Regions from separate parts of the Pantoea sp. X-Soil-OKNW-556 genome, predicted to be linked through region 2. Evidence: predicted binding sites of a transcription regulator. Region 2 holds the regulator's gene; each other region holds the start of a gene.
What was found. The regulator LexA, encoded in region 2, represses DNA repair genes until DNA is damaged. The targets are predictions, from matches to a motif close to TNCTGTATGTACATACAGNA.
Positions count from the first base shown of each region.

Region 1: the regulator LexA is predicted to act here: its motif matches at 3,800-3,819, upstream of metR (HTH-type transcriptional regulator MetR).
Region 3: the regulator LexA is predicted to act here: its motif matches at 3,868-3,887, upstream of umuD (translesion error-prone DNA polymerase V autoproteolytic subunit).
Region 4: the regulator LexA is predicted to act here: its motif matches at 5,034-5,053, upstream of uvrB (excinuclease ABC subunit UvrB).

Region 1 is NZ_AP035990.1:225,311-232,958, forward strand. It holds gene pldB (lysophospholipase L2) at 1-406, shown strand, start outside; gene yigL (sugar/pyridoxal phosphate phosphatase YigL) at 460-1,260, shown strand; gene AC6I8T_RS01000 (carboxylate/amino acid/amine transporter) at 1,439-2,305, shown strand; gene AC6I8T_RS01005 (YehS family protein) at 2,302-2,781, opposite strand; gene metR (HTH-type transcriptional regulator MetR) at 2,835-3,767, opposite strand; gene metE (5-methyltetrahydropteroyltriglutamate--homocysteine S-methyltransferase) at 3,945-6,215, shown strand; gene AC6I8T_RS01020 (dienelactone hydrolase family protein) at 6,259-7,095, opposite strand; gene udp (uridine phosphorylase) at 7,397-7,648, shown strand, end outside.
Region 2 is NZ_AP035990.1:367,526-375,173, reverse strand. It holds gene dinF (MATE family efflux transporter DinF) at 1-1,294, opposite strand, end outside; gene lexA (transcriptional repressor LexA) at 1,385-1,999, opposite strand; gene AC6I8T_RS01640 (diacylglycerol kinase) at 2,105-2,473, opposite strand; gene plsB (glycerol-3-phosphate 1-O-acyltransferase PlsB) at 2,599-5,022, shown strand; gene ubiA (4-hydroxybenzoate octaprenyltransferase) at 5,097-5,981, opposite strand; gene ubiC (chorismate lyase) at 5,993-6,505, opposite strand; gene AC6I8T_RS01620 (prolyl oligopeptidase family serine peptidase) at 6,654-7,648, shown strand, end outside.
Region 3 is NZ_AP035990.1:1,826,315-1,833,962, forward strand. It holds gene AC6I8T_RS08460 (ABC transporter ATP-binding protein) at 1-500, shown strand, start outside; gene AC6I8T_RS08465 (membrane-bound PQQ-dependent dehydrogenase, glucose/quinate/shikimate family) at 939-3,368, shown strand; gene umuD (translesion error-prone DNA polymerase V autoproteolytic subunit) at 3,408-3,818, opposite strand; gene AC6I8T_RS08475 (glycoside hydrolase family 28 protein) at 3,954-5,300, opposite strand; gene otsB (trehalose-phosphatase) at 5,706-6,494, shown strand; gene otsA (alpha,alpha-trehalose-phosphate synthase) at 6,491-7,648, shown strand, end outside.
Region 4 is NZ_AP035990.1:1,335,420-1,343,067, reverse strand. It holds gene moaC (cyclic pyranopterin monophosphate synthase MoaC) at 1-120, opposite strand, end outside; gene moaB (molybdenum cofactor biosynthesis protein B) at 123-638, opposite strand; gene moaA (GTP 3',8-cyclase MoaA) at 655-1,641, opposite strand; molybdenum cofactor riboswitch at 1,631-1,766, opposite strand; gene AC6I8T_RS06115 (gluconeogenesis factor YvcK family protein) at 1,960-2,862, shown strand; gene uvrB (excinuclease ABC subunit UvrB) at 2,934-4,955, opposite strand; gene AC6I8T_RS06105 (ABC transporter ATP-binding protein) at 5,851-6,567, shown strand; gene bioD (dethiobiotin synthase) at 6,653-7,321, opposite strand; gene bioC (malonyl-ACP O-methyltransferase BioC) at 7,318-7,648, opposite strand, start outside.

The DNA of each region.
Region 1 (7,648 bases), 140 kb from region 2:
CGGCACCGGGCGCTGGCGGGCCCATCCCTTCGGCATCAATCAGCTGACCCACAGCCGGGAACGTTATCAGCGCAACTTGCGTTTTTACGCTGACGATCCGGCGATTCGCGTCGGTGGCCCGACTTACCATTGGGTACGTGAAGGGGTGCAGGCGGGTCGCAGCATTATCAGTCAGGTGAATAACATCACCACGCCGATGCTGCTGATGCAGGCCAGCGAAGACCGGGTGGTGGATAACCGCTCGCAGGATTTGTTTTGTGAGGCGATGGCAGCAGCAGGGCATCCCTGCGAGGGTGTCACGCCTTATGTGATTGAAGGCGCGCGCCATGAGATCCTGTTTGAAACAGACGCGATGCGCGCCCAGGCGCTAAATGCGGTGGTGGATTTTTTTGCGCGCCACGTTTAATTGATTTTTTATTTTCCGGCTACGGCCAACCGACATTAATACCAGAGGTTTCCATGTACCACATCGTCGCATCCGACCTGGATGGCACGCTGCTCTCACCAGACCATCGTCTGACCCCTTTCGCCCGCACCACGTTGCAGGAGCTGGTGGCACGCGATGTCCATTTCGTTTTTGCCACCGGTCGTCACTATATCGATGTGGGTCAGATGCGCGACAAACTCGGCATCCCGGCTTATATGATTACCTCCAACGGCGCACGCGTGCACAATGCTGACGGCGAGTTGATCTTCAGCCATAACCTGGATGCCGACATCGCCCAGGATCTGTATGGCCTGAAATACCACGATGAACAGGTTCTGACCCACGTTTACCGTGACGACGAATGGTTTATCAGCCGTCACCGCCCGGCGGAGCAGGATTATTTTCGTGAATCGGTGTTTAACTACCAGGTTTACCAGCCGGGGATGCTGCCGAGCGATGGCATCAGCAAAGTGTTCTTTACCTGCGACGATCCTGAGCATCTGATCCCGATGGAGCAGGCGATTGAGGCGCGTTGGGGCGATCGGGTCAATGTCAGCTTCTCGCTGCCGACCTGTCTCGAAGTGATGGCGGGGGGTGTCTCCAAGGGACATGCGCTGGAAGCGGTGGCAAAACAGCTCGGCTATTCATTGAAAGAGTGCATCGCGTTTGGTGATGGCATGAACGATGTCGAGATGCTCAGCATGGCCGGTAAGGGCTGCATCATGCGTAATGCCCATCAGCGTCTGAAAGATACCTTGCCTGCGCTGGAAGTGATTGGCAGCAATGCCGAAGACGCTGTACCGCAGACGTTGCGTAAATTGTTCCTGGCATAACCTGATCCGTAGCGGCGCGATTTATCGCGCAATTTCGTGTGCGTTGCAGGAAAAACCCGCGCGATAAATCGCGCCGCTACGGGGTGCTTGTGTTTTATCCGATTGTAAACCAGATAATTCAACGAGGCAGCGACAGTTTGTTTACACTAACGGCACTGTTCATTTTGGGATCGTTACCGTGCTGTTATTGATCGTTACCACCATTCTGTGGGCTTTTTCCTTTAGTTTAATCGGGGAATATCTGGCGGGTCAGGTGGATTCCTGGTTCTCGGTGCTGATGCGCCTGGCGCTGGCAGCCATTGTGTTCCTGCCCTTCCTGCGCTGGCGTGGCTATCGCGCTTCAACCATCTTGCTGTATATGCTGGTGGGAATGCTGCAACTGGGTGTCATGTACCTGCTGAGTTTCGAAGCCTATCTCTATCTGAGCGTCACCGAATTCCTGCTGTTCACCGTGATGACACCGCTGTATGTCACCCTGATTTATGATTTGCTCAGTCGGCGTCCACTGCGCATCGGCTATGCCTTTAGCGCCATGCTGGCGGTGATTGGCGCGGCGATTATCCGTTACGACAAAGTCAGCGATCATTTCTGGTTTGGCCTGCTGCTGGTGCAGGCGGCGAATATCTGCTTTGCCATTGGCATGGTAGGTTACAAGCGTTTGCAGGAAACACGTCCGATGCCGCAGCACACCGCCTTTTCCTGGTTCTACCTCGGCGCGGTGATTATTGCGGTGATTGCCTGGAGCCTGTGGGGTAATCCCAACAAACTGCCGACCACTTCGCTGCAATGGGGCATTCTGGTGTGGCTCGGCGTTGCGGCGTCTGGCCTGGGATACTTTATGTGGAACTACGGCGCGACCCAGGTGGATGCGGGGACGCTGGGGATTATGAACAATATGCACGTTCCGGCTGGCTTGCTGGTGAACCTGGCGATCTGGCAGGAAAAACCGCACTGGCCCAGCTTTATCGCTGGAGCCATCGTGATTTTTGCGTCACTTTACGTTCATAAACGCTGGGTGTTGGGAAAGACCACCACCAGCCATTAAGCCTTTTTGACGGGGGTTGGACGCTGCACCAGCGTCAACCCCTTCAAAAAGTTACGCAGAATCTGGTCACCGCACTCGCGATAGTTTTTATGATCCGGGTTACGGAAAATCGCGCCAATCTCCGCCTGAGAAACTTTAAAGTTCGCCTTCAGCAACACCTCGGGGATATCCGTGGTCTTCAGGGCAAACGCGATGCGCAGTTTCTTCAGGAAAATGTTGTTATTCATCCGGCGCTCAATCGACGGCGCAGGCGCATCTTCGCTTTTACCACGACGATGGAAAATTAAACCGTTAAGGAAATACCCCATCAGCACGTCAGGGCAAGGACGATATGCAGCGTCATCGTCCTTCTTCAGCCATGCCTGAACATCTTCCAGCGGCACATCGCTGCCTGCCAGCGCAAAAATCTCCACCACTTTGCTGTCGCTCAGGTCCAGCATATAGCGCACACTGCGCAGCACATCGTTATTAGTCATGGTGAAAATCTCCTGGTCGCGGGTTAAGGCGGCGCATTATAGAGCAGGCTAACTCAGGAAGACAGGGGCTGTAACGAACCCGGACGCGCAGCATCACGTACAAACGGCAAATGTTCGCAGGCATGCTGACGGGCAAAGCGCACAAACGCCTCCAGCACCGGCTGACGCTGCTCACCATCGCGCATCGCCGCATACAAACGGCTCCACAACCCATCGCCCAACGTTTTCGTCACCACCAACCCCTGTTGTTCAAAACTCTCCACTACCCAATGTGGTAACGCCGCAATGCCCATACCGGCTGACACCATCTGAATCAACAACAGGGTATTATCGACACTCTTCAGGGCTGGGCTGATGCCTGCCGGTTGCAGGAAGTTTCGCCAGATATCGAGACGCTGACGCTGCACCGGGTAAATCATCAGCACTTCATCTGCCAATTCTTCCGGTGAAATGTGCTCAACGTTTGCCAGTCGATGATCCGGGGCCATCACCAGGCGCACCTCAAAATCGAACATCGGCGAATAGAACAAACCGCTGCGCGGCAGAATATCCGAGGTCAGCACCACATCCAGCTCACCCTGTTGCAAGGCTGGTTGTGGGTCAAAGGTCACGCCAGATTTAAAATCCATCACCACCTGGGGCCAACTCTGACGGAAATTATTTAACGCAGGCGTCAGCCACTGAATGCAACTGTGACACTCAATCGCAATACGCAGCGTGGTTTGATGCGGCTCATGACAAGCCTGCAAGGCTTGCTGAATCTGCGGCAGGATCTGCTCAGCCAGTTGTAACAGGATCTCCCCCTGTGGCGTAAAGCGTAGCGGCTGGCTCTTACGCACAAACAGGCGAAAGCCCAGCCGTTGCTCCAGATCGCTGAACTGATGAGACAACGCCGATTGCGTTTGATGAAGCTGGGCAGCGGCGGCAGCCAGCGAACCGGTATTCCTTAACGCTTGCAGCGTTCGCAGGTGTTTGAGTTCGATCATGAGAATCCTTCACATCGAGATTGAACAATTTGCGCTTGAGGAACATACAGTACCCGCAGAATATAGCGGTGTAAACATCTGGACGGCTAAACATCTCCAGCAAGCGTTGTGACCAGTCTATGTTGGCCCTGATTTGAAGCGCGTGCTGCACAGTTAAGAATACCTGGAGAACAACAAATGACCATTCTGAACCACACACTCGGTTTCCCTCGCGTCGGTTTGCGTCGTGAATTGAAAAAAGCTCAGGAAAGCTACTGGGCAGGTAACAGTTCACAGGAAGAGCTGCTGGCTGTGGGCCGTGAACTGCGTGCGCGCCACTGGCAACAACAGAAAGATGCGGGTGTGGACCTGCTGCCCGTGGGCGACTTCGCCTGGTACGATCACGTACTGACCACCAGCCTGCTGCTGGGCAACGTACCGGCACGTCATCAGAATAAAGAGGGTTCAGTCGATCTCGACACCCTGTTCCGCCTGGGCCGTGGCCGTGCACCGACCGGTGAACCGGCGGCTGCCGCGGAGATGACCAAATGGTTTAACACCAACTATCACTACATGGTGCCGGAATTCACCCGTGGGCAGCAGTTCAAACTGACCTGGACCCAATTGCTGGACGAAGTGGACGAAGCGCTGGCGCTCGGCCACAACGTCAAACCTGTGCTGCTCGGTCCGGTGACTTACCTGTGGTTGGGTAAAGTGAAGGGTGAACAGTTTGACCGCCTGTCATTGCTGCCAGCGATCCTGCCGGTCTACCAACAGGTGCTGGCTGAACTGAAAAAACGCGGTATCGAATGGGTGCAGATTGATGAACCGGCACTGTCGCTGGAACTGCCAGCGGCGTGGCGCGCGGCGTTTCAACCCGCTTATGACGCGCTACAGGGTGCAACCAAACTGCTGCTGACCACCTACTTCGACAGCATCGGCCAAAACCTGGAAGTGATCAAAGCGCTGCCGGTGCAGGGCCTGCACGTTGACCTGGTACACGGCAAAGACGATATTCAACAGCTCCACCAACAACTGCCTGCCGAATGGCTGCTGTCGGTCGGGGTGATCAACGGTCGCAACGTCTGGCGTGCTGATCTCAGCCGCTGGTTTGAGCGCCTGCAACCGCTGGTGGGGCAACGCCCGCAACTGTGGATTGGCTCCTCTTGCTCCCTGCTGCACAGCCCGATCGACCTGAGCGTGGAAACCCGCCTGGATGATGAAGTCAAAAGCTGGTTCGCCTTCGCCCTGCAAAAATGCGCAGAGCTGGCATTGTTGAGCAAGGCATTGAATAACAATGATGCCCAGTCACTGGAAGCCTGGAGTGCGCCAATCCGAGCCCGTGCCCACTCCAGCCGGGTGCACAATGCCGCCGTGGCGCAGCGTTTGGCCAATATTCAGGCCGCAGATACTGAGCGTCACAGCGCTTACCGTGAACGCGCCAAAGCGCAACGTAACCGCTTCAATCTGCCCGCATGGCCAACCACCACCATTGGTTCATTTCCCCAGACCACAGAAATTCGCGGCCTGCGCCTCGACTTCAAAAAAGGCAACATTGATGGCGGCCACTACCGTACCGGCATCGCTGAACACATCAAACAGGCGATTGTCGAGCAGGAACGCCTCGGTCTGGACGTGCTGGTGCACGGCGAAGCGGAGCGTAACGACATGGTCGAATACTTCGGGGAAAATCTCGATGGCTTCATCTTTACCCAGAACGGTTGGGTACAGAGCTACGGTTCACGCTGCGTCAAACCGCCAGTGATCATCGGTGATGTCAGCCGCCCGGCAGCCATCACCGTGGAGTGGGCGAAATATGCGCAGTCGCTGACCGACAAACCGGTCAAAGGTATGCTTACCGGTCCGGTCACCATCTTGTGCTGGTCGTTCCCGCGCGAAGACGTCAGCCGTGAAACCATCGCTAAACAGATTGCGCTGGCACTGCGCGACGAAGTGGCCGATCTGGAAAAAGCCGGTATCGGCATTATCCAGATTGACGAACCGGCGCTGCGTGAAGGCCTGCCGCTGCATCAATCTGACTGGGCGGCGTACCTCACCTGGGCGGTGGATGCGTTCCGTCTCAACGCCGCCGTGGCGCAGGATGACACCCAGATCCACACCCATATGTGTTATTGCGAGTTCAACGACATCATGGACTCGATTGCCGCCCTGGATGCCGACGTGATCACCATCGAAACCTCACGTTCCGACATGGACCTGCTGGATGCGTTTAAAGAGTTTGAATACCCAAATGAAATCGGCCCAGGTGTGTATGACATCCACTCACCGAACGTACCGAGTGTTGAATGGATGGTGGATTTGCTGCGTAAAGCCGCGCTGAGTATCCCGGAGCAACGTCTGTGGGTGAATCCGGACTGCGGTCTGAAAACCCGAGGTTGGACAGAAACCCGTCAGGCACTGGCGAATATGGTTATCGCGGCGAAGCACCTGCGCGGTGAAACAGCCTGAATGCTGTGTTGACACTTTGGGGCGCGCAAGCGCCCCTTTTTTATTACGCGTCAGGCGTGACGCCATACTGTTGGAACCACGCCAGCATGCGCGTCCAGCCATCTTTTGCGGATTCCGCATGATAGCTCGGACGGTAATCAGCGTTGAAGGCATGACCCGCTTCGGGATAAACCACAATCTCCGCTTTGGCATTGGCGGCGTGCAGCGCCTGGCGCATCTGCTCAACGCTCTCCAGCGGAATCCCCTCATCCTGACCACCGTACAGGCCCAGCACCGGGGCATTCAGATCAACCGCTATATCAATCGGGTGCTTCTGCTGCTTGAGCGTCTTATCACCCACCAGGCGACCATACCAGGCGACCGCCGCACGCACCTGCGGATTGTGCGCGGCAAACAGCCAGCTTATGCGGCCGCCCCAGCAGAAACCGGTAATCCCCATACGCCGAATATCGCCGCCGTTGCGGGCGGCCCAATTGGCGACATGGTCGAGGTCGGATAACACCTGTGAGTCCGGCACTTTGCTTACCAACTCTTTGAACAGGGTTGGGATATCGGTGTATTCGCTCGGATCGCCCTCGCGGAAATAGAGTTCCGGTGCCACCGCCAGATAACCCTCCAGCGCCAGACGGCGGCAGATATCCCGGATATGCTCATGCACGCCAAAAATTTCCTGGACTACCAACACCACCGGCAATGTCCCTTGATACTCTTTCGGGCGGGCATAAAACGCGGGCAGATTTTCCCCCTGGCTCGGAACCGAGGTTTCTCCGGCATGGATTGCCTCGCTGTGGGTAAGGATGGTGCTGCTGGCGGTCGGTTGGACGGCGGGAGCAAAGCCACCCGTTGCAGATTTTTGTGCCATATTGTCTTCGGTTTTCATTGTTCTCTCCATGCTGGCAAGTGCGCAATCACGTAACTATAGCCTGGCCGTAGAGGCCGGGCGGGTGTAGGTTTCAGAGGGGATACGCATGAATTCTTCTTCTCTATTAACACCGCCGACTGAACTTACACAGCACCGGATGTAGCAATTCAGAATGGCAGACCGCTGATGTGTGACTTAAATCACGAAAATATTTTCTGTTAATGTAACTTTCATTATTTATAGTGAAATTACTCACATATTTATCGCGTCTGCTGACGTAAAGTGGCGCGCATATCCCTATATCTACCAGGAGTCTGTTATGGCCCAGTCTGACGTTTTCCACCTTGGCATCACCAAAGCCAGCCTGAAAGGAGCCACACTGGCCATCGTTCCCGGTGACCCGGAGCGCGTGAAGAAAATTGCGGCGTTGATGGACAACCCGCAACATCTGGCGTCGCACCGTGAATTCACCACTTATCTGGCTGAACTGGAGGGGAAACCGGTGGTGGTGTGCTCCACCGGCATCGGCGGGCCGTCCACCTCAATTGCCGTCGAAGAACTGGCGCAACTC
Region 2 (7,648 bases):
AGTGACGACGCCAGACGAACCAGAGCGTTATTCCACGCACGGCCAGAAACACCGTCACCGCCAGCCACAATCCATGATTACCTAACCAGGGAAGCGTCAGTAATGACAGGCCATAACCGAGCGCCGCCAGCGCCATGCTGTTACGCATTTCCCGGCCGCGCGTTGCCCCGATAAACATGCCATCCAACAGGTAGCACCACACGCCCACTAACGGCATCACCACCTGCCATAGCAGATAGCGATCGGCCGCATCGCGTAATGCCTCCAGTGAAGTCAGCAGGGCCACGATATGGGTGCCAAATAACGCATAAATCGCCGCAAACAGCAGCGCGACCAACCCCGCCTGACGGCAGGCAGCATGCCAGATGAGCAATAGCCGGCTGCGATCTTTGGCACCGACGGCTTCACCAGAACACGCTTCAACCGCATAAGCAAAGCCATCCTGTGCATACGCGGTGAAAGTCAGAAACATCAACAGCACCGCATTGACCGCTACCACATCCGGGCCAATACGTGCACCGAGTATCGTCAGGGAAGCAAAGCAGATTTGTAGCAGGAAGGAGCGCAGCATAATGTCGCGATTGAGGCGAAACAGACGAGCAGCATCACCGCGCCAACTCTCCCGCAGCATCGCCAAATCAATTCCGCGCAGCTTCAATACACGCGCCACCATCCATAATCCGACGGCAAGTGTCGTATATTCAGCCAGTGCCGTTGCTGCTGCGGCACCTGCTACGCCCCAATGCAGCCCCAACACAAACGCCAGATCCAACAGGATATTGACCAAATTCCCCACCACCAGTAGCACCACTGGCGCACGCGCATATTGCACCCCCAACAACCAACCGAGGATGACCAGGTTTGCCAGCGTGGCGGGAGCGCTCAGCCAGCGAATCTGAATGAACAATTGCGCCTGCTGTTGGACCTCCTGGCTGCCACCCATCAGCACCGCTGCCAGATTACTGACTGGCGTGCGCAGCAAAATAAACAGCACACCGGCCACCAGGGCAATGAGTAAAGGCTGGGTAAGCGCCCGAGCCAGTGCCTTTTTGTTGCCAGCACCAAATGCCTGAGCAGTCAGCCCGGTGGTGCTCATACGTAAAAACAGCAGCAACATAAAGATGAAACTGGTCGCCGTGGTGCCAACCGCCACACCGCCGAGATAAATGGGACTATCGAGATGACCAATGACGGCGGTATCAACCACGCCAAGTAGCGGAACAGTGATATTGGAGAGAATCATAGGCAGCGCCAGCCGCCAGAGTGCTTTGTCAGAGGAGGAAAACAGCTGCATCAGCACGTCCCGGTTTGCTGCACTACCGTCTTGTCAGAGAATAAAACCACGGCAGCACAGAAGGCTGCCGTAGCAGGGGGAATCAAGGTATCAGAGCCACTCGCCGTTACGCACAATGCCTACCGCCAGCCCTTCTACCGTCAGGGATTGTTCGCGGGTATCGACAACAATCGGCTGGAAGTCGCTGTTTTCCGGCAGCAGTTGCACAATTGCGCCCTGCTTTTTCCAGCGCTTCACCGTGACTTCGTCATCGATACGTGCGACGACAACCTGGCCGTTACGCACTTCCTGTGTTTTGTGTACCGCCAGCAGATCGCCATCCATAATGCCGATATCTTTCATCGACATGCCGCTGACACGCAGCAGGAAATCAGCGCTGGGTTTGAACAGGTTAGCATCGACCTGGTAGTGCGCTTCAATGTGCTCCTGCGCCAGCAAAGGTTCACCCGCAGCGACACGGCCAACCAATGGCAGCCCCTCACTGGCTTCTTCTTCCATCAATAAACGAATGCCGCGCGAAGCGCCGGAAACGATCTCAATAACGCCTTTACGCGCTAATGCTTTCAGGTGTTCTTCTGCCGCATTAGGTGAGCGGAAGCCCAGCTGCGAAGCAATTTCCGCACGCGTTGGCGGCATGCCCGTCTGGTTAATATGGTCGCGAATCAGATCATAGACCTGTTGCTGCCTGCTGGTTAACGCTTTCATCCCGCCCCCTGGTTGTTTATACAGTCGCTGTGAGTATATACAGGTATTGGTGAAATGGAAACCAAAACTGAGGGAAAAATCAGCGAGTTGATGAATCCGGAATCCTTATCGCAAATGTGACCAAAGCAGCGCGATCCAGACAAACAGCGCCAGTAAAATAGCCAGCAACACGGCGGCCGATCCCATGTCTTTCGCGCGTCCAGCCAGCGGATGGCGTTCCTGACCAATGCGGTCGACCACGGCTTCAATGGCGCTATTCAGGATCTCAACAATGACCACCAGCACTACGGAACCAATCATGAGTACGCGGGAAATCGCATCAACATCCAGCCAGCACGCCACTATAATTGCCACTAATGCGGCAATAGCTTCCTGGCGAAACGCTGCTTCATGTGTCCAGGCAGCGCGCAATCCCTGCCAGGAATAACCGGCTGCTTTCACTATCCTGAGAAAACCGGTGACGTTATTTGCCATGTCGTTGAACCCTTTACTCGTTTTGACGTCAATGTCTGGGCAGCCGGAGTGGTGCAGCCACAGATTTTCGCGGCGCATTCTGGTATGCTTGCCGCGCTTTGCTAACAAGAGGCTTGAAGTTGTCTATGTCAGGTTGGCGTAAACTTTATTATAAATTATTGAATTTACCACTCTCCATTTTGGTAAAGAGTAAGGCCATTCCCGCCGATCCCGTGTCCGAGCATGGACTGGATCCGACGCGGCCTATCCTGTATGTACTGCCTTATGATTCCAAGGCCGATCTCCTCACACTGCGTTCGCAGTGTCTGAAACACGATCTGCCCGATCCGCTCGCACCGCTGGAAATTGACGGCTCATTGCTGCCGCGACATGTGTTTATCCACGATGGACCGCGTGTTTTCCCGTATTTCGTGCCGAATCTGGAGTCCGTAAAGCTGTTCCATGACTACCTTGATCTGCACCGCAGCAACCCGGAACTGGATGTACAGATGCTGCCAGTATCGGTGATGTTTGGACGTGCACCAGGACGTGAAGTTCAGGGGGAATCCACCCCTCACCTGCGTATTCTGAACGGTGTGCAGAAATTCTTCGCCATTCTCTGGCATGGTCGCGATAGCTTTGTGCGCTTTTCGCCGACCGTTTCACTGCGCCAGATGGCGACCGAACACGGTACGGATAAGTCGATAGCCCAGAAACTGGCACGCGTGGCGCGGATCCACTTCGCCCGCCAGCGTCTGGCTGCGATTGGCCCGCGCTTGCCCGCCCGCCAGGATCTGTTTAATAAGCTGCTGCAATCGAAAGCGATTGAAAAAGCGGTGGAAGACGAGGCGCGCAGCAAAAAGATTTCCCACGAGAAAGCACAGCAAAACGCCGTCGAATTGATGGAAGAGATTGCTGCCGACTTCTCGTATGAAGCTATCCGCGTCACCGATCGCGTGATGGGCTGGATGTGGAGTCGTCTCTATCAGGGGATCAACGTGAATGGTGGCGAGCGAGTGCGCCAGTTGGCACAGGATGGACATGAGATCGTTTATGTCCCCTGCCATCGTAGCCACATGGATTACTTGCTGCTTTCCTACGTTCTCTATCATCAGGGACTGGTGCCGCCGCACATCGCCGCAGGTATCAACCTGAATTTCTGGCCCGCCGGGCCGATTTTCCGTCGCCTTGGCGCGTTCTTTATTCGCCGCACCTTCAAGGGCAACAAGCTTTACTCTACGGTCTTCCGTGAATATCTGGGCGAGTTGTTTAATCGCGGTTATTCGGTTGAATACTTTGTGGAAGGCGGGCGCTCACGTACTGGCCGCTTGCTGGAACCAAAAACCGGCACGCTGTCGATGACATTGCAGGCATTGCTACGCGGCGGTAGCCGTCCCATCACCTTCGTGCCGATTTATATTGGCTACGAACATGTGATGGAAGTCGGCACCTATGCCAAAGAACTGCGTGGTGCAGCGAAAGAAAAAGAAGGCTTTATGCAGATGGTGCGCGGCCTGCGTAAGCTGCGCAATCTTGGCCAGGGTTATGTGAACTTCGGTGAACCCCTGCCGTTGGTGAACTATCTGAACAAACATGTGCCGGAATGGCGCGAGGCGATTGATCCGATCGAGCCGCAGCGTCAGGCGTGGATGAACCCCGCAGTGAATGACATCGCTAACCGCCTGATGGTGCGGATTAACGATGCGGGTGCCGCCAATGCCATGAACCTGTGCGTCACCGCGTTACTGGCTTCTCGTCAGCGTTCGCTGACCCGCGAGCAGCTCATTGAGCAACTGGAGTGTTACACCCAATTGCTGCGCAATGTGCCCTACTCACCGGAAGCCACGGTGCCGAATCTCAGCGCTGAAGCCCTGCTGGATCACGCGATGGGCATGAATAAGTTCGAGACTGAGCAAGATAATATCGGTGACATCATCATCCTGCCGCGTGAGCAGGCAGTGTTGATGACCTACTATCGCAACAACATTCAACACATGCTGGTGATGCCGTCGCTGATTGCCGCGATTGTGCAGCAGCATCGTGAAATCAGTGAAGCTGAATTGTTGCGTCAGGTCGCGCTGGTCTATCCGATGCTGAAGAGTGAACTGTTCCTGCGCTGGAGCAACAATGAGTTGCCTGAGCTGATTCAGTCGCTGTGCAACGAGATGGCGCGTCAGGGTCTGATCACGCAACAAAACGGTCAGGTACAAATGACCACCGCGCGCTATCGCACGCTACAACTACTGGCGGCGGGTATCCGTGAAACGCTCCAGCGTTTTGCCATCACCTTCTCGATTCTCAGTGCGAAACCCACCATCAACCGTGGCACGCTGGAAAAAGAGAGCCGTACGCTGGCACAGCGTTTGTCGGTGCTGCACGGCATCAATGCCCCTGAGTTCTTTGATAAAGCGGTGTTCACCGCGCTGGTACTGACCCTGCGCGATGAAGGCTATATCAGCGACAGTGGCGATGCCGAGCCAGGACAGACACAAGCCATGTGGCAAATGCTGGCCGAATTGGTGACCAGCGATGTGCGTCTGACCATCGAGAGTGCAGTCGCTCACGATTAAGGTGCTAATTAAAAAGCCGTCATCCACTGGATGACGGCTTTTTTACTTCAACAATCGCACGAAAAATCGCGCTGCTACAGCAAATCGATAAACGGCTGAGTATTCAACAGAATACCGATAAACAGCACCAGACCAACGTAGTTGTTATTCAGGAATGCCTGGAAGCAGGGTTCGCGCTCGCGTTGAGCTATCAACTTCTGCTGATGGACAAACAAGCCTGCCGCTAACAGCAGCGACCAGTAAAACGCGCCATTCAGATTCAGCAGCATCCCCACCAGCACCATCAGACCCAGCGTTGCCAGCTGCAACAAGCCGATGATCAACTTGTCATAGCGACCAAACAGAATGGCCGTCGATTTCACGCCTATCTTTAAATCATCGTCCCGATCCACCATAGCGTATTGTGTATCGTACGCGACCGTCCAGCACAGGTTGGCGATAAATACCAGCCAACAGACTAAAGGTAAGGACTCACTAACTGCCGCCCAGCCCATGGGAATGGCCCAGCCAAAAGCAGCGCCCAGCACCACCTGTGGCAGATGGGTATAACGCTTCATGAAGGGATAAACCCAGGCCAGCGCCAGCCCCACCACTGACAACATAATCGTCATGCGATTCATGGTCAGCACCAGCAAAAACGCCAGCAGAGCTAAGCCCACAAACAGCAGCTTCGCTTCTTTTTCCGTCACCAGCCCACTCGCCAACGGGCGTGCCGCGGTACGTTTCACATGTCCATCGACTTTACGGTCAGCGTAGTCATTAATGACGCAACCCGCAGCACGCATCACAACGACACCCAACACAAACACCAGCAGCACCGGGAGTGGGGGAATCGCCATGCCGGATAACCACAGCGCCCATAGCGTTGGCCACAGCAGCAGCAGCGTGCCAATCGGTTTATCAATGCGCATCAGGCGGCTGTAGGCCTGTAATTTATTTATTCCCAGGGTCTTTTGCACAATCCTTATCCTTAATCCAGCGCGCGGTAAAGCGGCGACGCCGGTAAAAACAGTTCAGTTAACAACAGCGGTTTGCCGGAGAGGCGTAAACGGGAACGCCGACCCCACAGCGCACCGACTTGACCCGGATCGATAAAATCTCGCGTCAGGGTAGAGTCAGCAAACAGATAGCGCCCGAGTGGGCGTGTACCAAGCTGCTGTAGCATCTGCTCAGGGCCATTAAGCGTGCTTTCCGGCACCAGGGTGCGGCCAGCCAGCCAGGGCACACCATCGCCGCATAACAAAATTTCTCGCAGCCAGAAGCGCTGATCGGCGGGTAGCAAATCCCCTTCCTCTTGCAGTTCACCGGCATCAATAAAGGCTTCACGTACCAGTTGCACCGTGACTTGCTGGCAATGCTGCTCAAAGCGTCGTGTCATCGAGTCTTCTTCCATTAGCCAGTCGAGCAAGGGTGCGGTTAGCAGCGGGGAAGAAGCAGGCAGCCAGTGTAGCGCGCGCAATTGCGCCAGCGCATCCTGAGACATAAAAACTCTCCACAGAAAAAAGTGCGCCCAGTGTAACGCACCACCGCCGCAGCGCGAATAACGAAGCGTTGCCGGAAATGCGTTGTAAGTTAATTCAATGCAAAACCGCTATGCTTGCTTCAGTTCACCAGGCTACTAAGGAGATGTCATGACGCCAGAACAACATCAGGATCTGTTAAACGCACTGGAGCAACCCCTAAACGACCAGGCACTCAGCTGGGTCGCCACACAAAACAGCCTTACCACTGCTCAATTCGCTCAGGGCAGCCGTTTCCAACAGGCCCAGCAAGCGACGCTGCATTGGCTGAATGACAAGTCCAACATTCCCTGGGTTACCCACTATCGCGAGAGCCTGTATAACTTCTGGCAGGATGAGGAACATCCGCGCGGTATCTGGCGGCGTACTAACGCGGTCTCCTATCAGAGCGCCGAACCCGAGTGGGAAACCGTGCTGGATTTGGATCAACTCAACCAGCAGGAAAACAGCCACTGGAGTTTTCATGGCGCCCAGCCACTCTACCCCGACTACGCGCGTGCGCTGATTTACCTCTCCAGCGGCGGCGATGCCTGTGAGATACGCGAGTTTGATCTGGTCAGTAAGACCTTTATCAACGACGGCTTTTTTCTCCCTGTCAGCAAAAGCCGGGTGAGTTGGGTAGATGAAAACACCCTTTTACTCAGCCTGGATGCGGGGGGCGAAACCCTGACCTCTTCCGGCTATCCACGCTGTGTCCGTCGCTGGCAGCGCGGCACGTCCCCTGAATCCGCCCCGTTGATTTACGCAGGTGAGGTCAACGATCTCTCGGTTTCTGCCTGGCGTATTCATACTCCGGGTTATGAGAAAGAGTTGGTGTATCGCGGGATCGATTTTTACCGTCATCAAACCTGGTTACTGAAAGATCAGGGCCAGCTGGAACACATTGCCATCCCGGATGATGCCACTGCCGGTTTTTTCAAAGAGTGGCTGCTGGTTACCCTGACCAGCCGCTGGCAGATAGCGGATGAGGTCTACCCGGCTGGCGCGTTACTGGCGATTAACCTGGACGATTTTCAACAGGGAAAACGCCACTTCACTCCCCTGTTTACGCCAGATGTGCACACCACATTGAATAGCTACTCTGCCACGCGTGATTATCTGTTGAT
Region 3 (7,648 bases), 1.5 Mb from region 2:
CCTGGTTAACCGCCTGGCATAACATTGCCTATCCGTTAAAACGCCAGGGCATAAAGGCGGCGGCGGTCAAACAACGTGTGGCTGAATTGGCGGCAATGTTTGATATTCGCTTCGATCTGCAACGTTATCCGTATGAACTCTCCGGTGGGCAACAGCAAACGGTGTGTATCATGCGCGCGCTGGCGACGCAGCCTGAAGTGATGTTTCTTGATGAGCCGTTCTCGGCGCTCGATTTTGAGATGACGCTGTTTATCCGCGATAAATTGCAGCAGGTCCAACTGGCGACCGGCGTCACCATGCTGATCGTCTCACATGATCTGGAGGATGCGGTGTTTCTGGCGGATGAAATCTTGTTGCTGACACGGCGGCCTACGCGCGTGGCCGAGATTGTGCCCTTTGTCCTGCCGCGCCCGCGTACTGCTGAGATGATGAGTCACCCGGAGTTTGTCCGGGTGAAAGCCCATACACTCGCGGTGTTTAAACGCGAGATGGCAGGTTAACGCATAACGTAACGGCGCGATTTATCGCGCGGGTTTTTCCTGCAACGCGCACGGGATTGTGCGATGTATCGCGCCGTTACGAAAAGAATAAAAAGTGCGGTTATTTACCGCCGCATCCCACCTGATTTAATGACCTCGTGAAATTATCCCCGTCTGCGAATAACCAGTAAGCACAAATATTTTAACCTGTAAAATGTCAGGGTATTCATTCCTAAACCATTAATAAACGGGATGGTGGCGTTTCTGCGCTGATAATTAATGACGGTAGTTAATTAGCTGGGGCGCATTATGATTGTTATTGATGTAAATGTTATTGGTTTGTTTTTAAGTAGTGACTGAAAAGATGTGGATTTACATTTATTGACATCTAATTAACACAAACATACAGTCCTTACGATTTTAACTAACATGTCACTATTTTAAATTATCGGGGAGTGTATGGATATTAAGGAACAAGGGTCTGGACGGCGTTCAGGCTTGTCATTTGTCCTGAGCATCATTTTTGCGTTGCTCACGCTGGCGACCGCCATCGCTATTATTATTGGCGGCGGAAAACTTATTTCACTGGGTGGATCGGCATATTATCTGATTGCCGGTATCGCCTATATCGTGCTGGTGGTGCTCTATTTTAAAAAACCAGCGGCGGGTTTCATTTTTTCCTGCCTGATTTTTGCACTGACGATTATCTGGTCGCTGGTGGAAGTTGGCGGCCTGATCTATTGGGATTTGCTGCCGCGCCTGGTGGTACCCGCGCTGTTATTTCTGCTGAGTTTGCTGGTGACCGCCACCGATAAAGGTGTGCTGTCGTCGCAGCGTCGTCTCTCTGGCGGGCTTAGCCTGGTGGTGTTTGTGGCATTAATCGCCACCTTTATTGGTGGCTTCTTCCCGCATAACACCCTCTATAACCCGGAAGCCGTCTCTGCCGAGCCGTTGCAACCAACGGATAGCGATGCTTCCAAAGCGGGTCAGGACTGGCGCTATATCAGCCGCAACGCCAGCGGCACGCGCTTTGTGCCGCTCGATCAGGTCAACGCGGATAACGTTAAAGATTTGCAGGTGGCCTGGACTTATCACACCGGTCGCCGTCTGACAGGCAATGCGACGGGGGTTGATGAAAACACACCGATTCAAATTGGTTCCGTGCTTTATACCTGTACGCCGGAAAACCTGATTGCCGCAGTGGATGCCGATACCGGCAAACCAATCTGGAAATTCGATCCGCATGCGCGCACCTATGAACACGTTACCTGCCGTAGCGTCGGTTATTACGACTACGACAGCGATGAAACCCTCAGTGCCGAGCAGAAAGCGGCGTATACCGATACGGCCTGCCGTCAGCGCATTATTGTTTCCACCGTTGATGCCCGTCTGATTGCGCTGGACGCGCATACCGGCGAGCTGTGCCCGAACTTCGGCCAGAATGGCATGGTCAACCTGCAACAGGGGATGGGCGATACTGCCGACAGCCGTCGTTATCACCCGACCAGCGTGCCGGTGATTATGGGCCATCTGACAGTATTCGGTTCTTGGGTACGTGATATCACCGAAGATGAACCCTCCGGTGTGTTGCGTGCGTATGATGTGCGTGACGGTTCGCTGGCGTGGGCGTGGGATGTTGGCAACGTCGAAGGGGCGAAGCAGGGTGATGCACATTATACCCTCAGCACCCCGAACGTCTGGGCCATCCCGACTTACGATAAAGATCTCGGCCTGGTGTATGTCTCCACCGGTAACGGCCCACCAGATTACTGGGGCGGTAACCGTAATGCGGCGAAAGAGAAATACGGTTCGTCAGTGATTGCGCTGGATGTGAATACCGGCAAAACCAAATGGGTCTTCCAGACCGTCCATCACGATATCTGGGACTACGACTTACCGTCGCAGCCGGTGATGTACAACATGAAGAATGAGCAGGGCGAAGTGGTGCCTGCGCTGATTCAGACCAGCAAAATGGGTGAAATCTTCGTCCTGGATCGCCGCACCGGTAAGCCGGTGAGTAAAGTCGAAGAGAAACCGGTACCGACTTCTCCGGCAGCGCAGGAAGAACATCTGTCGCCGACCCAGCCGTTCTCAGTGGATATGCCAACTATCGGTCTGGAGCAACTGAACGAGAAGAAGATGTGGGGCGTCAGCATGTTTGACCAGCTCTACTGCCGCATTCTGTTCAAATCGGCGCTCTATTCCGGCATCTTCCAACCGAACAGTGAGAAAACCTACCTGGAGTTCCCGGCGACCATGGGTGGCATGAACTGGGGTGGGGTGTCTATTGATGAAACTTCCGGCATTCTTTACGTCAATGATATCCGTCTGGGTATGCTGATGGCGCTGAAGAGTAAGGAAGAAGCGAAGGGACAGAAAATCTCCCTGAACGAAGTTCCGCAATGGGCCGGTACTATCCGTCCTCAGATCAGCGGGCCTTACGTTGGCGTGCGGATGGATAACTTCGCATCCTTCCTGCAAGTGCCGTGTCAGCATCCGCCGTTTGGCACCATGACCGCCATCGATCTGCACAGTAAGAAAATCGTCTGGCAGGTGCCAATGGGCACGGTGGAAGACACCGGTCCTCTGGGGGTAAAAACCCATTTGCCGATGCCGGTAGGTATGCCAACGTTGGGCGGCCCGACCACCACCAAAAGCGGTTTAGTATTCTTTGCCGGTAGCCAGGATAATTACCTGCGTGCGCTGGACAGCAAAACCGGTAAGGAAGTGTGGAAAGCGCGTCTGCCGGTGGGAGCGACTGCGTCACCGTTGATTTATCAGTCAGCGAAAACCGGTAAAGAGTACATCGTGATCTCGGCAGGCGGTGCGGCGCACTCGCCGGATGTCGGTGATTATCTGATTGCTTACGCCTTGCCAGACAAAGCGTAAGTCTGACAACGCCCGGCGATATAAGCTGGGCGTTGTCACTCAACGTGCCGCATAAATAATAAAAGTCACCACGCCAAAGATCTCCAGTTGTTCATCTTCTCCCGGGGTAATCGGCGCGTAGCGTGGGTTCATGGCGAGCAGTTGCACACGCGGAAACTGTTGTAACCGTTTAACCGTAAACTCGCCGTTAATGGCCGCCACCACAATATCGCCATGTTTCGCATCCAGCGCACTGTCGACCACCAGTAAATCCCCTTCACTGATATTCGCGTCGCGCATGGAATCCCCTTCCACCCGGACAAAATAGGTGGCGTTGGGATGGGCGACCAGATGCTTGTTCAGATCCAGTCTGCGCTCGACGTAATCTGCTGCCGGGGAGGGGAAGCCGCAGTGGACTCGCTCAAGAAAGAGTGGCAATTGATGCGGCGGCGCACCGGGCATCGGACGCATCAAGAGAGGAGAGAAGGGATGAACTTTCATGGCGAATTCTCAATGATAAAACTGTATGTATATACAGTATTATTATCAGTCAATTCTGAGATCGCAATACGTTATCCCACCATTATTTTGTAAAACCCATAGATATCAATTAATTGATGAGTTTTCCCGGTGTAATGTCACCGCCGGTCCCTCAGCCAGCGTTTTTCCTTTATTTGCGCTAACAGACACATGATCCAGCCTTGCGGTGACGTATCTGGCCTGCACCCCGTATTCAGCGGTGATGGCAATATGGTGCAGATTGACATCGGTGATCGGTGCTTCCGGCAATCCGCTCAATATCATGGCGTATTTGGCACCGGTCGCCGCCAGATGATTGACGGTGATACCTGAGATAAAAGGCGTGGTGGCCGTCACCGGCGCTGGCGTGATAGGGGCAACCAGTGAATGACCTGCCGCACCGGCCTGACCGGAGTAACTGTCGGTAACCAGCAGCGGTGTGGCAACATTTGTCATCGTCACATGGTCAACCAGGAATGGCCCAATCTTGTTGCCGCGATCGCGACCTGATTTCACGCGCAGCCCATTTTCTGCGCCGATAAATCTCACATGTGAAACCACCACATTGCCGATACCGTTGATCGTCTCGCTACCCAGTGAAATCCCATGTCCTTGTCTCATCACGGAATCCTGAACAGTGATATTTTCAGATTTTCCTCCGCTGCCCACGGTGATACCTGATTTGATGGCGATATGATCATCACCGGTACTGATGTCGGCGTGTTTTATCCGGATGTCTGTAGAAGAAACGATATCGATACCATCGGTATTCGGTGAGGTGATGGGGTTATCGACGGTCAGTTGATCAATGTTCAGCTGATGGCTATTTCTGAGTACCAGGTTCCACATGGGGGAGTTGGTCAGCCGGATATGATGAATCTCTGAGGATGACACATTATTCATTTCCACCAGCCAGGGCCTGGGCATGCCATTTGCCAGAGGTATCCCTTTATATTTTGCTGTAAAAGCCTCCGGATGGCCGGACCTGACGGTATTGCGCAAATCGATCGCGGCTGGCCACCAGGCTTGCGCACCGTTGCCATCAATGGTCCCGCCACCCTCAATCGCCACATGACTGACACCATTGGCGAGGATGAATGCCTCATTCGGCTGTGTGAGCCTGCCAAGAAAGGCATCCACGAACTGGCGAGTATCGGGGGTGGCTTTCAGGGTAACGCCGTCGGGAATCACTAATCTCACGTTGCTTTTTAACGCGATCGGACCTGAAAGCCACACCCCTGACCCCAGTGTGACTTTACCTCCGCCTTTTTGCGCACACAGATCAATCGCTTGTTGAATGGCCCTGGTATTCAGCGTTACGCCATCGCCCTTGCCACCGAAATCAGCGGGGGAGCAAAGAAAGGGCGCGGCAGCGGCGCACAAGGGAGTAAGGCTTACGGCGACTAAAGCAAAACCGAACGTTGTTTTCTTCATGATATTGACGTCAATCCATAGAAATTAAGCACAGCCCATCAATGTAGCGTTGCCGACAAAAGCGGAGTAGAAGAAAGCCGCGTAGTGGGGTCGCGTTTTCTTGAGTATTTGTTTTTTCGATGTATTTATTCCGGGCAAATGCAAGCAAATATTGCGCGAAGTTATTTGCCATTGCCATTATCCGGCCACGGTGACTGGCAAAATCCTTATTCGCGTCTACACTTAACCGCATTGATGTTCGCAGTCTGGTTACGGTGTTGACTATAAACTTGTTAATTTGTGGAGCGTTACCCATCGAAATACCATCCAGTCGGCAAACCCTCCCCGTTATACGTATCTTATCCTGCACGCAACCCGCCTCCGAACATCGATATTGCTATCAGCCATTCGTACAGGAGGAGTGACGTGACCCCAGCGGTACATGAGATCAGCACCCTACCGTCGTTGAGCGGCGGGCTTTTTGCCTTCTTTTTTGATGTTGATGGCACGCTGGCGACGATTCAACCGCAGCCCGAGATGGTGGCGATACCTGCATCGGTGCGCCAGCATCTGCAACAACTCTCCAATCTTAATCACGGCGCGCTGGCGCTGGTGTCTGGTCGACCGATTGCGCAACTGGATGACCTGGTTGCGCCGCTGGAAGCCTCAGCGGCAGGTGTGCACGGGGCTGAACGCCGTGATGCCAGTGGCCGTATACATCGCCACTCACTGCCCGCCGATGTTGCGCAAACGCTGCAACGGGAATTGCAGGAAACGCTGGATCAATGGCCCGGCACTCAGCTGGAAGCCAAAGGGATGGCGTTTGCGCTGCATTATCGTCAGGCGATGACATATGAACAGGCGGTTATCAAGCTGGCGCAGGATGCTGTCGCCCGTTTTCCGGGGCTGGCGCTGCAACCGGGAAAATGCGTGGTGGAACTGAAACCGCAGGGCATCGATAAAGGCGCGGCGATCCGTGAATTTATGCGAGAAGCGCCTTTTGCCGGACGCATTCCGGTATTTGTGGGAGACGACCTGACAGATGAACAAGGCTTCCTGGCGGTTAACGCCCTGGGCGGTATCTCAGTCAAGGTCGGAGAAGGTTCCAGCTATGCGCGCTACCGCCTCAGCAGTGTGGATGCGGTCTGGAGCTGGCTGGAACAATTACTATTACAATCAAAGCATGACAACGTCGGTAAGGAGTCAAGGTTATGAGTCGCTTAGTAGTCGTATCTAACCGTATTGCCATTCCTGATGGGACCAAAGCCAGTGCAGGCGGCCTCGCCGTGGGTTTACTGGATGCGCTGAAAACCACCGGAGGATTATGGTTTGGCTGGAACGGCGAGATCAGCGAGATTTCCGGTGAAGAAGAGGATGAGGTGAGTGTCAGCGAGGTTGACGGCATCACCTATGCTGCGATGCCGCTGAATCAGAATGATTATGATCTTTACTACTGCCAGTTCTCCAACACCGTTATCTGGCCAGCTTTCCATTATCGCCTCGATCTGGTGCAGTTTCAGCGCGAAGCCTGGGAGGGCTATTGCCGCGTCAATACCCTGTTGGCGGATCGCCTGAAACCGCTGTTACGTGCAGACGATATTTTATGGATTCACGATTATCATTTGCTGCCCTTTGCCGCCGAGTTGCGCAAACAGGGTATTAACAACCGTATCGGATTCTTTCTGCATATCCCGTTCCCGACGCCGGAAATCTTCAATGCGCTGCCACCCCATCAGGCGCTGCTGGAGATGCTGTGCGACTACGACTTGTTGGGTTTCCAGACAGAATCCGATCGCGTGGCCTTTCTCGATAGCCTGAGCCAGTTGACGCAGCTACAGAATAAAGGTGAGAAGAAACATCGGGCGTTCGGCAATACGTTTATGACCGAGGTCTACCCGATTGGTATCGAGCCTGACAGTATTAAAGAGATGGCTGAGGGGCCGTTGCCACCGAAAATGGCGGCGATGAAGCGGGAACTGGGGGATGTGCAGAACATCATCGCCTGTGAGCGACTGGATTACTCCAAGGGCCTGCCAGAGCGTTTTCTGGCCTATGAAGCGTTGCTGGAGCATTACCCACAGCATCGCGGCAACATCCGCTATTCGCAGATCGCGCCAACCTCACGCGGTGAGGTGCAGGCTTATCAGGACATTCGTCATCAGCTGGAAACCGAAGCCGGACGTATCAACGGGAAATATGGCACGCTGGGCTGGACGCCGCTTTATTACCTCAACCAGCATTTTGATCGCCGTCTGTTAATGAAGATTTTCCGCCTGACGGACGTAGGGCTGATCACGCCGTTACGTGATGGCATGAATCTGGTGGCGAAGGAGTACGTGGCGGCGCAGGACCCGGATGACCCTGGTGTA
Region 4 (7,648 bases), 970 kb from region 2:
CGTTGCCGGTTGCATCAGCACCAGCGCTTCTGCCTGGGCTTCGCGTACCGTTTCGGTTTTGCCGGAGACATCAACCATATGGGCTTCACCGGCGGCATTGATATGGGTTAACGAGGACATACTTACAACTTCTTCAAATGTGAGACAAAATTACACGGGCGAGTGCGTGCATCCAGTTGATCGGCAATGATGCGTTCCCACGCGCTGCGGCAGGCATTACCGGATCCGGGTACGGCAAAAATCAGCGTCTCATTCGCCATACCCGCGACTGCACGCGACTGCAACGTGGCACTGCCGATCTCTTCGTACGAGATCATGCGGAACAGCTCGCCAAATCCCTCAATCTCCCGGTCAAACAGCGGCAGCAGCGCTTCAGGCGTGCTGTTTTTGCTGTTAAAACCGGTACCACCATTGATGATCACCACCTGGACATCTTCACTGGCTATCCAGCGCGATACCGTGGCGCGGATGCGATAACGGTTATCCGCGACAATCGCGTGATCCACCACCTGATGCCCGGCTTCGCTCAGTGCTTCACGCAGGTAATCACCAGAGGTGTCATTGGCGGCATCACGGTTGTCAGACACCGTCATCACCGCCACATTAAGGGCAACAAAGTCGCCGGAAAGTTTGCTCATGGCCATAACTCCTTTGTCAGCCACCAATGAAGGAAAGATTTTGGGTAATACCGGTGTTGCCCTGATGCAGAAAATGCGTCTGCTTTTTCTGCCCGAGGCTTAAGGCGATACGCGCCTGTAACTCATCCTGCTGTTGATCGGAAGCCAGCAGATCGCGCAGCGGAATGCCCCCCTCGCCAAACAGGCACAGATGCAGGTTGCCGATCGCCGAAACACGCAGGCGATTGCAGCTGGCACAGAAATCTTTTTCATATGGCATGATCAGACCGACTTCGCCGAGATAGTCCGGATGGCGAAACACCTGCGCCGGACCGTCGCTGCGCCCGCGCGGCTGACGTTGCCAGCCTTGCATCAGCAGTTGATCGCGGATCACCTCGCCGGAAATGTGCTGGCGACGGAACAGATCGCTGCCCTCGCCGGTTTCCATCAGCTCGATAAAACGTAACTGAATCGGACGTGTGCGGATCCACTGTAAAAAGGTATCGAGACTGTGGCTGTTGATATCACGCATCAGCACGCTGTTGACTTTGACCTTGCTGAAACCCGCCTCAAACGCGGCATCAATCCCGGCCATGACCTGATGAAATTTGTCCTGACCGGTGATGGCATGAAACTGGCGGGCATCAAGGCTATCGACGCTGACATTGATTGAGGTCAGCCCGGCAGCACGCCAGTCACGCACATCACGCGCCAGCCGATAGCCGTTGGTGGTCACCGCGATTTGGCGGATGGCAGCATTTTCCCGCACCGCAGCGATAATTTCGGTGAAATCACGACGTAAAGAGGGCTCACCACCGGTCAGACGCACTTTTTCAGTGCCCGCGGCCGCAAAGGCACGCGTCACGCGGCGGATCTCATCCAGCGAGAGAAAACTTTTATTGCGCGTACCCTGCGGTTTGTAGCCATCGGGCAGGCAATAGGTACAACGGAAGTTACACACGTCCGTGACCGACAGGCGCAGATAATAAAAGCTGCGCGCATATGCATCAGTAAATTGTGACACCTGAACACCTTTCCAAATACGGGAGATGCAGGCATTTCTTTCTGCACCCTGGCAGCTCGGGGCTGCGGCCTGAACACCCTATCCGGAGGACTTAGGCAATCAGGCTTTGAGTGTATGTTGTCCATTCGAACAACACGGTTGCCCGAATGTTAGCGCGATTTGTTATTCGCTTCCATCGCGGATTTTCGCTATATATATTGATACATAACGTTTTTTCACCGCATTTTCGCGACAGGATACGTTAAAATAACCGACAGATTTTGATACATATCAGTTTAACTGATGCTCAACGGGTGAGCGTCAGCGATAAGGAGCAACATGAATCGTACCCTGGCAGATTTGGATCGCGTGGTGGCGCTGGGCGGTGGACACGGCCTTGGTCGCGTGATGTCCTCGCTGGCTCCGCTCGGCTCACGCCTGACCGGTATTGTGACTACCACCGACAACGGTGGGTCTACCGGACGCATCCGCCGTTCAGAAGGCGGCATCGCCTGGGGCGATATGCGCAACTGTATCAACCAGTTGATCACAGAACCGAGCGTCGGTTCCGCCATGTTCGAATATCGTTTCACCGGCAACGGCGAACTGGCCGGCCACAATCTTGGCAACCTGATCCTGAAAGCGCTCGACCATCTCAGCGTGCGGCCACTGGAAGCGATCAATATCATTCGTAATCTGCTGAAAGTGGATGCGTTCTTGATTCCGATGTCAGAGCAGCCCGTGGATTTGGTGGCGCAGGATAGCGAAGGCAATATGGTTTACGGCGAAACGGCCGTCGATGAGATGCAACAAGCACCGCAGGAATTGATGCTACATCCGAATGTGGTGCCCACCCGGGAAGCACTGGACGCGATTGCTGAAGCCGATTTGATTCTGATCGGTCCCGGCAGTTTTTATACCAGTCTGATGCCAATTCTGCTGATGGAAGAGATGGCGCGTGCGCTGCGTCGTACCCCCGCCACTATGGTGTTTATCGGTAATCTTGGGCGCGAACTCAGTCCGGCAGCCGCTCGCCTGACCGTCGCGGATAAGCTGGTAATTATGGAAAAAGCGATAGGCAAACGGGTGATTGATGCGGTGGTGGTCAGCCCGGCAGCGGATATTCGCGGTGTGGAAGGACGCTTAATTGTCCGTGAACCGCTGGAAGCGGCGGATATCAAATATCGCCATGACCGCCAGTTGTTACGCCTGGCGCTGGAGCATGCCATCCAGGCATTTTGAAACAAGGCGTGATAAACACGCCGCCACGACTCACCCGCGCTGAGAGTCGTAGCGGCGCGATTTATCGCGCATTAGGACGCAGCGATAAACAGCTCGCGCAGTTCGTGCAACTGATCACGCACCCGTGCCGCTTCTTCAAACTCCAGATTCTGCGCGTGTTGTTGCATCTGTCCTTCCAGCTCGTGAATCTTCTTCTGCATCGCCTGCGGGGTGAGCGCCAGATAGCTGGCTTCGGCTTCAGCGGCGCTGCGCGTGGCGGTTTTGCCCTTGCCACGGGTTTTGACCACGTTTTTGCCCAGCTCCAGAATATCGGTGATTTTTTTGTTCAGTCCCTGCGGCACGATGCCGTTGGCTTCGTTATACCGCTCCTGCTTCTCACGACGTCGCTCGGTCTCCTCGATGGCGCGTGCCATTGAGTTGGTGATCTTATCTGCGTAAAGAATCGCTTTACCGTTAATGTTACGTGCGGCGCGGCCAATGGTCTGAATCAGAGAACGCTCCGAACGCAGGAAGCCCTCTTTATCGGCATCGAGAATCGCCACCAGCGACACTTCCGGCATATCCAGCCCTTCACGCAACAGGTTGATCCCCACCAGCACATCAAATTCCCCCAGACGCAGGTCGCGGATGATCTCCATACGCTCCACCGTATCGATGTCTGAGTGCAGATAACGCACCTTCTCGCCGTGCTCCTCCAGATATTCGGTGAGATCTTCCGCCATGCGTTTAGTCAGGGTGGTCACCAGCACACGTTCGTTGACCTCGACGCGTTTGCGGATCTCCGACAGCAGGTCATCCACCTGGGTGGTCACCGGACGTACTTCGAGGATCGGATCGAGCAGCCCTGTCGGACGCACCACCTGATCAATCACCTCACCACCGGATTTCTCCAGCTCGTAATTACCCGGCGTTGCCGAAACATAAATGGTCTGCGGTGCCAGCGCTTCAAACTCTTCGAAGCGGAGCGGGCGGTTGTCCAGCGCCGACGGCAGGCGGAACCCATACTCCACCAGCGTCTCTTTACGTGCGCGGTCACCGCGATACATCCCGCCAATCTGCGGGATGGTCACATGGGACTCATCCACCACCAGCAGACCATCTGCCGGTAAGTAGTCGAACAGCGTCGGAGGCGGCTCGCCTGGCCCACGTCCGGACAGGTAGCGTGAATAGTTCTCGATACCCGAGCAGTAGCCGAGTTCGTTCATCATTTCGAGGTCAAACTGGGTACGCTGGGTAATGCGCTGCTCTTCCAGCAGCTTATTATTCTCCAGCAGGACCTGACGGCGCACCACCAGTTCCTTTTTGATCTCTTCCATTGATTGCAGGATGCGTTCGCGCGGCGTGACATAGTGGGTTTTCGGATAGACGGTAAAACGCGGCACCACCGAAACCACCTGACCGGTCAGCGGGTCAAACAATGACAACCGCTCCACTTCTTCATCAAACAGCTCCACACGCAGCGCAATCTCATCGGACTCCGCCGGGAAGATATCGATCACTTCACCGCGCACGCGGAAGGTGCCGCGCTGGAAAACCTGATCATTACGGGTATATTGCAGCTCAGCCAGACGACGCAGAATGCTGCGCTGATCGATGATCATGCCACGCGTCAGGTGCAGCATCATTTTCAGGTAGAGATCAGGGTCACCCAGACCGTAGATGGCCGACACCGACGCCACCACGATAACGTCACGTCGCTCCAGCAACGCCTTGGTGGCAGACAGACGCATCTGCTCGATGTGCTCATTCACCGAGGCATCCTTTTCGATAAAGGTATCGGAGCTGGGCACATAGGCTTCAGGCTGATAGTAGTCGTAGTAGGAGACGAAGAACTCCACCGCGTTGTCCGGAAAGAACTCCTTCATCTCTCCGTAGAGCTGTGCCGCAAGGGTCTTGTTAGGCGCCAGCACCATAGTTGGCCGGTTGAGATCGGCGATCACATTGGCGATGGTAAAGGTTTTACCCGAACCGGTTACCCCCAACAGCGTCTGGTGTGCCAGACCGTCTTCCAGCCCCTCTTCCAGACGACGAATCGCCTCAGGCTGATCCCCTGAGGGTTTAAATTCGGAGTTGAGTTTGAAGGCTTTACTCATGGTTTTTCGTTCCTGCAGGAGATATCGGCGGGCAGGCTGCTAATTCTACTCCGCTATGGCGAATTTGCCAGAAAAAAATACTGGATATATTTACAGATATCCTGCACGATAACAGGGAGCAGCAACGACTCGCTTCAGTGCAATTTATGCGGCATCTGGCAAAACCTTGTTGCGCAAGGTTATCCCCAGATGGGTGATGCTTTTAACATTTGTCAATAGAGCGTCATAAAATTGCAGTTGTATGACCAACAAGAAAAATCTCAGGCTTGATTTTAAATAACATACTGATTTATTTATAAATCAGTAAAAAGCCCAGTTTCTCAGCATAATGTATCCAGGCCGCGTATTTCCTCGCTTGCGCTCTGTTTTCAGTCTCTAATGCACAAGGTTATCCACAGGAATAGTGGATAACTGACGGCAGCCCCGCCGCCATCGCCTGTGCATAATTTTCTAAGCCTATTCCTGGCGTGCGAAAAAAAATTTTTTTATGTTTATTTTTCCCACAGCCCGCGTGGCATTAACTATTCTTTTTCCGTGCTGACGTCACTGAAAGCCCGAAATTCCCAGTAAATAAGGCCACTTATTCCTGAGCGATCTGCCTTATTACTGCACAGATGCACCAGAAACGTTAAGCATTCAGCACCGCTAAAGTGCAGCCGTTTTATCACCCCCAGCAATTGTTAAGCATCGCTCAACTTTAATTCCTGATTTTGCCTCGCTGCTGCTGCTTTTTTTCATGGCATCAGCAAACTGGCCTGGGAATTGCAGGTTTCTCCATAAGCATACGCATCAACTCACTGATGGTGAGAGTGGCAATGATGAATCGTGTTTGACTGTTTGCCAGACGACACAGAGCGGGAGCATTCAGGCTAATTATCTGGAAGGAGAATGTCAGATGCTAAGTTTACGTTCGGTGAATCAGTTTTACGGTCAAAACCATATCCTGTGGGATGTGGACCTCGATCTGCCCCCTGGCACCTGCACGGGCGTGCTGGGTAGCCCAGGGATGGGTAAAACCACCCTGGTCAACTGCATTATGGGACGGTTGCCGATCAATAGCGGGTCGATGACCTGGCAGGAAGATGGCTCCCCCCCTGAAGATTTATTGCTGCAACCGGCGGAGCAACGTGCGCGCATGGGTATCGGCTACGTACCGCAAGGTCGCCATATTTTCTCGCAAATGAGTGTGGAAGATAACCTGCTGATTGCGCTGATGGCGGCGCATGACGACCGCAGTCGCGCCATTCCGGAAATGGTGTTCGATTTGTTCCCGGCGCTCTATTCATTACGCCACCAGCGCAGCGGAGAACTGCCGATGGATCAGCAGCAGCAGTTGGCATTAGCGCGCGCGCTGGTGTTACAACCGAAATTGCTGATCCTTGATGAACCTACCGAAGGCATGTCGCCGTGGCTGGAAGAGGAGATGGGAAATCTGATTCGCCGCCTGAACCGCGATTACGGCCTGACCATTCTGCTGCTGGAGCAACACGTCTCCTTTATCCGCCGCGTGGCTGACTATTTTCTGCTGCTGCATCGTGGTCGCAACGTGGCGCAGGGAAAAGTGGCCCAGTTGGACGATGTCACCATCAATAAATGGCTGACGGTAACCTGACATGAGCTGCCCGTAGCGGCGCGATTTATCGCGCAGTTTTTTCCAGCCACGCGCGGAATTGCGCGATAAATCGCGCCGCTACGCTTCAGGGCAATGTCAGATAACGGCCACAGTCATCCTGCTGCGCGTCATCCGTAAGATACGGGATTTCGCCCAGACACGGCGCATCAAGACGCTGACGCAATGTTGCCAGATATTCCTGATGCCGCTTACCCGGCGGTTGAATAGTATTGGCGATCCAGCCTGCAAGGCGCAGGCCACTCGCATGCACGGCGGCGGCAGTTAGCATCGCATGGTTGATACAACCCAGTTTGATACCCACCACCAGGATCACCGGCAACTGCTCAGCCACCACCCAATCAGCATAGGTTTGCGTTGCCGACAACGGAGTAAACCATCCGCCCGCGCCTTCTACCAATACCCATTCTGCCTGTTGCTCCAGCTCCCGTAGCCCGGCAGACAGTCCGGCAAAATCGATTGGCCTGCCCTCTTCGGCACTGACGATATGCGGTGACGTGGGTTCAAGAAAAGCCAGCGGATTGACCTGCTCATAACGCAACGCCAGCGAGCTGTAGCGTTGCAGCGCCAGCGCATCGCTGTTGCGGATGCCTTCGGCAGTTTGCTCACAACCCGAGGCCACCGGCTTGTAACCTGCGGTGACCCATCCGGCAGCTCCCGCCGCCTGTAGCAACGCGCCACTGGCTACCGTCTTGCCGACTTCGGTGTCGGTACCTGTAATAAACCAGCGTTTCATGCCGTTAAGACTCCATACATCAGATTATACCTCAGGCGATAACCCGCCTCGTCCTGTGGCCAGCACTGCTCCAGCCGGGCCAACTGACTCCGCGTCAGTAATCCGCCCTGGCGTCCATCGTGCAGATGGGTTGCGCCAATGCCTTTCAGCGAACGCATCGCGTTGAGCGCGCTGGGAAAATGTAAGGTGATGGTTTGCAGCGTGCTGTGCAGCGCCATGCCATCGGTCGCGGCGGCGATTTGCGCCGCGCTGAGAAAACGGTTGGCGTGCTGACGTCCATCCAACTGCGCCCACGCCTGATGAACCTCATTGAGCGAACCGGCCAGC